One region of the Halpernia sp. GG3 genome, then DNA from elsewhere that is predicted to be linked to it. Evidence: riboswitches for the same ligand, from Rfam matches in the RefSeq annotation. Region 1 holds a riboswitch; the other holds the start of a gene.
The links. Region 1 has a riboswitch for S-adenosylmethionine ahead of ACVBED_RS03235 (TonB-dependent receptor plug domain-containing protein). Riboswitches for the same ligand answer to the same signal wherever they lie in the genome.
Positions count from the first base shown of each region.

Region 2: it holds a riboswitch for S-adenosylmethionine, as region 1 does, so the genes downstream of both, ACVBED_RS07670 (O-acetylhomoserine aminocarboxypropyltransferase/cysteine synthase family protein) here and ACVBED_RS03235 (TonB-dependent receptor plug domain-containing protein) in region 1, are expected to answer to the same signal.

Region 1 covers NZ_JBRIIR020000006.1:463,391-468,421, forward strand. The annotation lists gene ACVBED_RS03225 (acyl-CoA dehydrogenase family protein) at 1-594, opposite strand, end outside; gene gyrB (DNA topoisomerase (ATP-hydrolyzing) subunit B) at 769-2,703, shown strand; SAM riboswitch class I at 2,957-3,061, shown strand; gene ACVBED_RS03235 (TonB-dependent receptor plug domain-containing protein) at 3,135-5,031, shown strand, end outside.
Region 2 covers NZ_JBRIIR020000014.1:33,831-38,861, reverse strand. The annotation lists gene ACVBED_RS07675 (homoserine O-acetyltransferase family protein) at 1-443, opposite strand, end outside; gene ACVBED_RS07670 (O-acetylhomoserine aminocarboxypropyltransferase/cysteine synthase family protein) at 461-1,756, opposite strand; SAM riboswitch class I at 1,888-1,993, opposite strand; gene ACVBED_RS07665 (S41 family peptidase) at 2,302-5,031, opposite strand, start outside.

The sequences.
Region 1 (5,031 bases):
TTTTTTACCGGAAGTAAATCCAGCCATTCCTTTTTCTAAAACGAACGCTGTAGAATTATTTTTTGCGCCTATTTCCCCAGTTCTGGTCATTACAACCGCAATGTCGCCAGATATTGCATGCGTAATAAAGTTTTTTGCACCATTAATGATCCAGTCATCACCGTCTTTTACAGCAGTTGTACTCATTCCGCCAGAATCTGAACCTGTATTATGTTCAGTTAATCCCCATGCACCGAGTACTTTTCCGGAAGCTAAACTCGGCAGCCATTTATTGCGTTGTTCCTCATTTCCAAACTCATAAATATGATTTGTACATAAAGAATTGTGCGCTGCAACAGATAAGCCGATTGATGGATCAACTTGGGAAATCTCATCCAAAATTGTCACATATTCGTGGTAACCTAAACCGGAACCGCCATATTTTTCAGGAATTACAATTCCCATAAAACCCATTTCGCCAAGTTGGTGAAAAAGATCTACAGGAAAAGTTTGACTTTCATCCCAATCCATAATATTCGGTCTAATATTTTTTTCAGCGAAATCCTTTGCGGTTTCGGCAATCATCTGAATATTTTCTCTCATTTCAGAATTCATAAATTTTTTTTGGGTAAAGATAAGGAATTAGATATAAATTTTGTTAAAAAAAGTTACTTCATGTCATTTGAAATACGATAAAATATTTAAAATGGATTCAGGGAACAATCCTTTTTCGTGAGAAATTTCGTGTTATTTTTTGTATATTTGTTGGTATTTTTAAAAACAAAATTAATGAGCAATAAACAATATACCGCGAGTAGCATACAGTCTTTAGAGGGAATGGAACATGTGAGATTAAGACCGTCCATGTACATCGGGGATATAGGATTAAGAGGACTTCACCACTTAGTTTATGAAGTAGTAGATAATTCAATTGATGAAGCTTTAGCGGGACATTGCGATACTATTTCAGTAATAATTCATGAAGGAAACAGTATTTCTGTAAAAGATAATGGCCGTGGAATCCCTGTTGATTTACACGAAAAAGAACAAAAATCTGCGCTGGAAGTTGTAATGACTAAAATTGGCGCAGGTGGTAAATTTGATAAAGATTCTTATAAAGTTTCCGGTGGCTTGCACGGTGTAGGAGTCTCTGTGGTAAATGCACTTTCTACAAAATTGGTTGCGACTGTTTTTAGAGAAGGAAAAGTGCATCAACAGGAATATTCAAAAGGTGCTGCTTTAGCAGATGTGAAAGAAATTGGAACGACAGATATTAGAGGAACAGAAGTTTTTTTTCAGCCTGATGGTTCTATTTTTAATGAGTTAGAATTTAATTACAGCACTTTGGCTTCAAGAATGCGTGAACTTTCTTATTTAAATAAAGGTGTTACAATTACTTTAACCGATGAACGTGAGACTGAAGATGACGGCAGTTTTCCTTCAGAAGTTTTTCACTCAGTAGGTGGTTTAAAAGAATTTGTAGAATATATTGATGGAAATCGTGAGTCTATCATGGAAAAAGTAATTTTCATGGAAGGTGAAAGAGACGATATTCCTGTGGAAGTTGCAATGCGCTACAACACATCTTACAATGAAAATCTACACTCATACGTTAATAATATTAATACCCACGAAGGTGGAACTCACCTGACAGGTTTTAGACGTGCATTAACAAGAACTTTGAAAAAATTTGCTGACGAACTAGGACTTCCTGCCAAAGAAAAAGTAGAAGTGACAGGCGATGATTTTAGAGAGGGCTTAACCGCCATTATTTCCGTTAAAGTAATGGAGCCTCAGTTTGAAGGGCAAACCAAAACAAAATTAGGAAACTCTGAAGTGGCGAGTGCAGTTGATAAGATCGTAGGTGAAATGCTTTCCAATTTCTTGGAAGAAAATCCGAACGAAGCCAAAATTATCGTTCAAAAAGTAGTTTTAGCGGCGAAAGCGAGGCAAGCAGCGAAAAAAGCCCGCGAAATGGTGCAGCGTAAATCGCCGATGGGCGGAAGTGGTTTGCCAGGAAAATTGTCTGACTGTTCTTCAAAAGATCCTGCTGAAAGTGAATTGTTTCTTGTCGAGGGAGATTCTGCAGGTGGAACTGCAAAACAAGGTCGTGACCGGTTGTTTCAAGCGATTTTACCTTTAAGAGGTAAAATTCTAAATGTTGAAAAAGCAATGCTTCATAAGGTTTACGATAATGAAGAGATTAAAAATATTTACACTGCACTTGGTGTAAGTGTCGGCACAGAAGAAGATTCTAAGGCTTTAAATATAAAAAAATTACGCTATCACAAAATAGTCATTATGTGTGATGCCGATATTGATGGCGCGCATATTTCGACTTTAATTTTGACATTTTTCTTTAGATATATGAAGGAATTAGTTGAAAACGGCTATGTTTATATTGCATCGCCGCCACTCTATTTACTTAAAAAAGGAAATAAAAAAGTGTACACCTGGAATGAAAAGGAACGTGAAGAAGAAACTTTCAAACTTTCACCAGATGGAAAAGGCGTTGATGTACAGCGTTACAAAGGTTTGGGTGAAATGAACCCAGAGCAGTTATGGGAAACCACTTTAAATCCTGAAAACAGAACTTTAAAACAGGTAACTATCGAAAATGCGGTGGATGCAGATAATGTTTTCTCAATGTTGATGGGCGATGAAGTTCCACCGAGACGTGAATTTATAGAGAAAAATGCAAAATATGCAAAAATTGATGTTTAAGCGTTTTTGTTGATAATAATTAATCCCAATCCTTAAAATGGTTGGGATTTTTTTAGTTCTAAGAGTAAATTAAAAATTGATAAATTCAATATAAAGACAATTTGCTTTTTCGTAAAAATTTCTTAAAATATTTTACGTTAAATGACCTATGAATCGCCTTTTTCTCACTCAATTTTATATGACCAAATATGAAATTTAAATTTTAATATTTCTCTTATTTGGATTATATTGCAAAATAATTTATTTTTGCGCAGACTTATCAAGAAAGGTGGAGGGATTTGGCCCTTTGAAACCTTGGCAACCGACATTTCTATGGTGTAATGGTGCTAAATCCACCCTTTAATGGGGAAGATAATATATGAATTACTTTTTTTATTATTTCTTGATATTTCGTTTTTATTACTTAGCGTTAAAAATCTAAAAATTAAGGAATGAAGAAAATTACTTTTTCTATTTTATTATTAGGAACTTTCTATAGTATTTATGCACAAGAAAAAACCAAGGATATTGAGGATGTCGTGATTGTGGGAAATCGTGGTTTACCTCGTTCTAAAATTAATTCTCCAGTCGCAGTTGATGTTATTTCGGTTGCAAAAATTCAAAAATCTGCGCCTCAAAGTACCGTGCAAGATTTATTAAATTATATTATTCCTTCGTTTAATTCAGTGCATCAATCTGCCTCTGATGGTACGGAACATATTGATCCTGTTACTTTACGAGGTATGGGGCCAGACCAAGTTTTAGTATTAATTAATGGAAAAAGAAGACATACAACTTCTTTGGTTAATTATCAAAATACAGTTGGGAATGGTTCTGTGGGTACAGATTTAAGCACAATTCCTGTTTTAGCTATTGATAGAATAGAGGTATTAAGAGATGGTGCTTCTGCACAATATGGTTCTGATGCCATTGCAGGTGTCATCAATATTATTCTTAAAAAAAATCAAGGCGCTTCAGCTTCTATTACCTACGGAAAAACCAGTAGAAGTGATGGTGGAAATTTACAAGCCGGTGTCAATTATGGTGCAAGTATTAGTAAAGATAAAGGTATAATAAATCTTACTTTGCAACTGAGTGACAGGCAAAAAACTAACCGGACTCAGAATAATAATCTTGATATTTTTGGGAATAATTTTGCATATGATTTTGCAGATAATCCTGCTGCGGCAAGGTCAGCTGATGATGCCGAAATTGCTAAAAGAGGATTAACAAGAGATTATTTCAACTTTCAAGTGGGAGATGCGCATATTAAATTAGGTCAACTTTTTCTAAATGCAGAATATCAATTAAATGATAAATTTATTGTTTATACTTTTGGCGGATTTAGCATAAAAGAGGGACAAGGTTATGGATTTAGAAGATTGCCAAGCGAAACTAGTAATGTAGTTTTATCCATTTATCCAAATGGTTTTCAACCAATTTTAGGTTCAAAAATTTATGATATTTCTCAATCTGCAGGTGTACGCTACCACGATAATAATTGGAGTGCAGATTTTAGCAATACTTTTGGGAGCAACGTTTTTGAGTATAACGTAAGTAATACTAACAACGCGTCATTAGGTGCAAAATCTCCTACAAGTTTCTACGCTGGTTCTCATGGATTTCTACAAAATACGATCAATTTAGACATCAGCAAAAAATTTGAAAAAATTAATCTTGCTTTTGGTGGTGAGTATCGTTTTGAGCAATATCAAATAAAAACTGGCGAGGTTGCATCTTATGCAACTTACGACATCTATGGAAATATTGCCAATTCTTCTACCAACACAAGTGATATCTCAGGAACTGGAGGGTCCCAATCTTTCACAGGTTTTTCTCCGGCGAATGCTTTAACCAAGAATAGAAATTCATTATCAGCCTATGCAGATGTATCTTATGATATTAAAAATTTCTATATTGATGTGGCTACTAGATTTGAGCATTATTCAGATTTTGGAAACTCCATCAATGGTAAATTAGCAATGCGGTATGAGATTTTGAAAAATTTTGCCCTTAGAGGTGGCATAAGTTCAGGTTTTAGAGCTCCGTCTTTACAACAGAAATATTTTAGTAATTTTTATTCTGATATTTCCACTACAGGTGTAGGGATTGTAAATAAAGGAATTTTTAATAATGATAGCGATGTTGCAAAAGCATTGGGTTTTGATAAATTAAAACAAGAAAAATCTATTAATACAAGTCTTGGTTTTACTTTGAAACCTTTGGATAATTTATTTATCACAGTGGATGGTTATTTAATAACGGTAAAAGATAGAATTGTACTTACTAGCCAAATTAGTAGTTCTTTGATTACACAAAATGGTGCAGAAGCGGCAAGATTATTTGCCA
Region 2 (5,031 bases), on a different contig from region 1:
GCATTAGTAGCAATTAGGCACAAATTCTCAATGAAATTTGGATTTATAACCGACCATTCTAAAGCTTGCATTCCACCGAGAGAACCACCAATTAACATATCAATTTTAAAAATTTGAAGAAAATTCGCTAATCTTTGGTGCATTTCTACCATATCTCGAATAGAAATTAGTGGTAATCTTTCTTCAGATTTAAATGAAGTTCCATAACAAGAGCCTAAAATATTTGCACAAATCAGGGTATAATTTTCAGAATTAAATACCTCACTTTTTCCAAATAAACCTTCCCACCAGTCTTCAACATCTGAGTTTCCGGTCAAGGCATGACAAACCCAGATTATTTTTTTCGATGAAGAAAATTCACCAAAAATCTGATAAGCAATGTTAATTTCGGAAATTTTAATACCAGATTCAAGAACAAAATCTTCTGTTTTAAAATGTTTCAATATCTAAATTTTAAAAATTAAATCCCGGCAAATCCGCGGTTGATATCATCTAAAATATCATCTATATGCTCAATTCCTACACTGATGCGAACTTGTCCAGGTTTGATTCCCGCGTGCAATTGTTCTTCTTCAGAAAGCTGCTCGTGAGTAGTAGAAGCAGGATTAATAATTAAAGTTTTAGAATCACCCACATTGGCAACGTGGCTGATTAGTTCTAAACTATTGATGAATTTTATCGCAGATTCTTTTCCACCTTTTATTTCAAAACTTAGTACGCCACCAAAACCATTTTTAAAATATTTTTTTGCATTTTCATGATCGGGGAAACTTGGCAAACCTGGATATAATACTTTTTCAACTTGTGGATGATCTTCCAAAAATTCTGCGACTTTCTGCGCATTTTGAACGGTTCTTTCTAAACGAAGCGATAAAGTTTCAAGACCATGAATTAAAAGAAAAGAATTAAATGGCGAAATAGTTGGACCAAAATCTCGAAGACCTTCTACTCTCGCTTTTATGATGAAAGCAATATTTCCAAAAGAGCCGTTAACACCAAAAACATCAGAAAAAATCAAACCGTGGTAACTTTCTGAAGGCTCAGAAAATTGTGGAAATTTCCCACTTCCCCAATCAAAATTTCCGCCATCTACGATAATTCCACCGATGGAAGTGCCGTGACCGCCGATCCATTTTGTAGCAGATTCTACCACGATATTTGCACCATGTTTTAAAGGTTGAAAAATAAATCCACCCGCACCAAAAGTATTATCAACGATTAAAGGAAGATTATGTTTTTTTGCAACTGCTGCAATTGCTTCAAAATCTGCTACATTTAAACTTGGATTACCGATGGTTTCAACATAGATGGCTTTTGTATTTTCATTGATTTGTTCCTCAAAATCTTGCGGTTCGTCATCTTTTGCAAAGCGGCATTCGATCCCTAATTTTTTAAAAGTTACTTTAAACTGATTAAAACTTCCACCGTACAAATACGGCGAACTCACGAAATTATCTCCAGCCTGAAGAATATTTGTAATTGCTAAAAACTGTGCGGCATGACCAGAACTTGTTGCTAAAGCAGCAACTCCGCCGTGTAGCGCAGCAACTCTTTTTTCAAAAACATCCGTTGTCGGATTCATTAAACGGGTATAAATATTTCCGAATTCTTTTAAACCAAAAAGATTAGCAGCGTGCTGTGCATCGTTGAAAGTATAACAAGCGGTTTGATAGAGCGGAACCGCCCTGGAATTTGTGGTTGAATCTATGGTTTGTCCCGCATGAAGTTGCAATGTTTCAAATTTTAAATTGCTCATATTTTAAATAATTTTATTTTAAATGTTGTGCAACTTATCTTCTGAAAAGCTTACCGAAAGAGCATAAAAAAACTCTTTCGATAAGACGAAAGAGTTTGATATAAATGTATAATTTTTATATTTCTGTTTCTGACTTATCTTTCCCGCCATTGCGAGTTGAATTTTGCACCTTATTTATTTCTAAACAGGTTGCCAAAGTTTCACCGGGTCAATTCCCTCCACTTTTCTAAATAAGTTGCGATGTTTTAAAGAACGTAATTTCTGGTGCAAAGATAGAAAGGTTTTTTAAATCTCCAAATTTTTAATTAAAAAAATTGATAATAATTTAATTTGTTCCCTAACCAATCTCAATGTTGAACATTTGAATAATTCATCCATCTTCATTTTCAAAACTCGGTACCACAAAAATTAGTTTATAATCCGAAATTGATACCGTCTTCATCGTCTTCAAGCTTCAGTTTTTTTAAAGACGCCTTGGCAATATTTCCGCCTACCTACCATCGGCAGGCGGAATTTACTTCTTGGAATATTGTTTTTAGCCGGATTTATTTTTTTACTTCTTTCAACATTTCTTTCACGGCAGCTTCCAATTGTTGGTCTTCGCCGTTCAAAAATTTATTATAATCGTTATTTACCTTAATATCAGGTTCTAGTTGATGATTTTCTGTAGCCTGGGTTTCGCCAGCACCGTAAGTAGCAATCATTGGTATACCGAAATAAATGGTTGGATCTATTTGTGTTTCCCACCAAACTGCGGTTCCGGTTCCTGCAACAGGCATTCCAATTAATTTACCCAATCCTAATTCTTTATATGCATAAGGAAACATAAAAGCATCAGAATAATTGCCTTCACTCATTACTACGCAACTTGGTTTAGTCCATTTATTCATCGGCTCGCCACCTGTAGTGATATTCCCTTGTGGGCGTAAAGTAAAATATTCTTTTCCTCCTAAGAAAGTAACCAAATCATCATGCAACCAACCGCCACCGTTAAAACGAGTATCTACAATTAGCGCTTCCTTCTTCACGTTTTTACCTAAAACTTTATCAAAAGTCACCCTAAAACTTGGGTCGTCCATACTTCTTATATGCACATAACCAACTCTACCACCAGAAAGACTATCCGTTAGTTGGGCCATCTTATCTGTCCAACGTTTGTAAAGTAAAACACCGCTTTCCACACCAACTGATATAGGTTTTACAACTTCGCTAATGGTTTTATTTGTTTTTGGATCGTGGAAATCTATTCTCGTAAAATTACCTTCTTTATGGTTTAGAAAAATTGCCCAATCAACATCAGCTGTTATCTCGTTACCATTTATTTTATCGATGATCATTCCTGCTTTCATCTCGGTTTTCGCTTTATCAAAAGGTCCGGCAGCTATTATATCTTTTACCACCAAGCCGTCACCGCCTTTGGTAACATCATATAATAAACCTAACGCAGCTGTTGCATCAGCATTCATTTTTTTAACTCTGTACCCACCACCTGTATGTGAAGCATTTAATTCTCCCAAAAACTCGCTCAATAAAACTTCAAAATCATAATTGTTATTAATATAGGGAAGAAATTTGCTGTAAGTAGTATGATAACCATCCCAATCTACCCCTTGCAGTTTTGGGTCGAACAGTTTTTTCTTCACCTGTTTCCAGGCATGATCAAACATATATTTCCGCTCTTCAGATGCATTCAATTCCATAGAAGCATCAATTTTCATTGGAGAAACTTTACCGTCATCAACACCTACTTTCATGATGTTGCCACCAGCCAAAACAAACAGATCTTTGCCGTCATTGCTTAATTCCAAACTGCCATCAGTTACGCCCAATTTCGCCAAAACTTTGGTTTCATGGGTACGAGGCATCGTCATCCATAAATCATAACCTTTTTCATACTTTGCTAAATAATATAATTTTTCACCATCTTTTGATAAAGCTACACCACCGATATCAGTAGAGCTGATGGTCAATCTTTTGGTTCTGTTTTCTAAATTTTTAAGATTAGGTTCAAATATAGGTTTTTCTTCTTTTTTTACTAACTTGATCTTTTTAGATTTAACGTCATTTTTATCACCGATTTTAGTACTATCTTTCTTTTCTATTTCTTTTTGTAAATCGAAATCTTCTTTGCTTAGTTGGTATTTATCCCGAATATCTTGATCAAAAAACATGGCGTAAACGTCACTTTGGCTGCCTCTACTCAAGTTTTTCATCCCATCTTTATCGGTAATCCAATACATCATTTTGCCATCCATCCCAAACTGAGGATGATAGTCGTTAAAGCCACTTTCTGTCAAATTTACTCGTTTGCCTGTTCCGTCTGCTTTTAGTAAAACTACTTCTGGCGAAAACCAACCGCCGCCTTCGCTAGATTGTGCTAACAAGTATTTGCTATCTGGCGACCATGTAAAATATTGATCACCATCAGAATAAGAATAATTTAATTTCTCTGGTAATACTGTTACCGTTTTTTTGGTGGCGATGTCCAATACTTTTAAAATATTTCTCTCTTCTAAGTAAGCTATTTTCTTTCCATCGGGAGAATAATTTGCTTGAAATTCATCCTTATCCGTATTAACAATAGGTTTGGTATTGATTACTGTAGAAGCATAGAAAAATTTTTCTAATGGATTGGCTAAACTTGCTTCATAAATATCCCAGGAATTATCATTTTCTACTGAATAAAGCAGCTTTTTTCCATCCGGACTAAAGCTTACCATTCTTTCTTGATAAGGAGTGTTAGTAATTCTTTTTGTAGTAGAACCATCAACGGCTGTTACAAAAATTTCACCTCTATAAACAAAAGCAATTTCCTTTCCGCTTGGTGAAACCGCTATCTCTGTTGCGTTTTCTTTAACAGGAACGGTTTCAGTTTGGTCCGTAGCAAAATCAGCACCGATTGTAAAGTTTAAGATTTTAGGTTGCCCACCTTCTTTTAATAAATAGATATTTCCATCTTGTGTAAAAGCAAAAGTACCATCATTAGCTCTAGATAGATTTCTTACCGGATTTTTATCGAATGTAGTAAGTTGAGTAACATTATCTGAAGCAGTAACAGACGATTTAAACAAATTTTGATTTCCTTTTTGTTCACTCAAATAATAAAATGTATTACCATCACCCCAAACAGGTTCGCGGTCTTCGCCGATGAAATTTGAAACTTTTTTATATTGGTTAGTTTTTAAATCTAATACCCAAATATCTCTGGTAATGGCAGAAGTATGGTGTTTACGATAAGCATTTTCATATCCTTTTCTGTCTTGATAAATAATTTT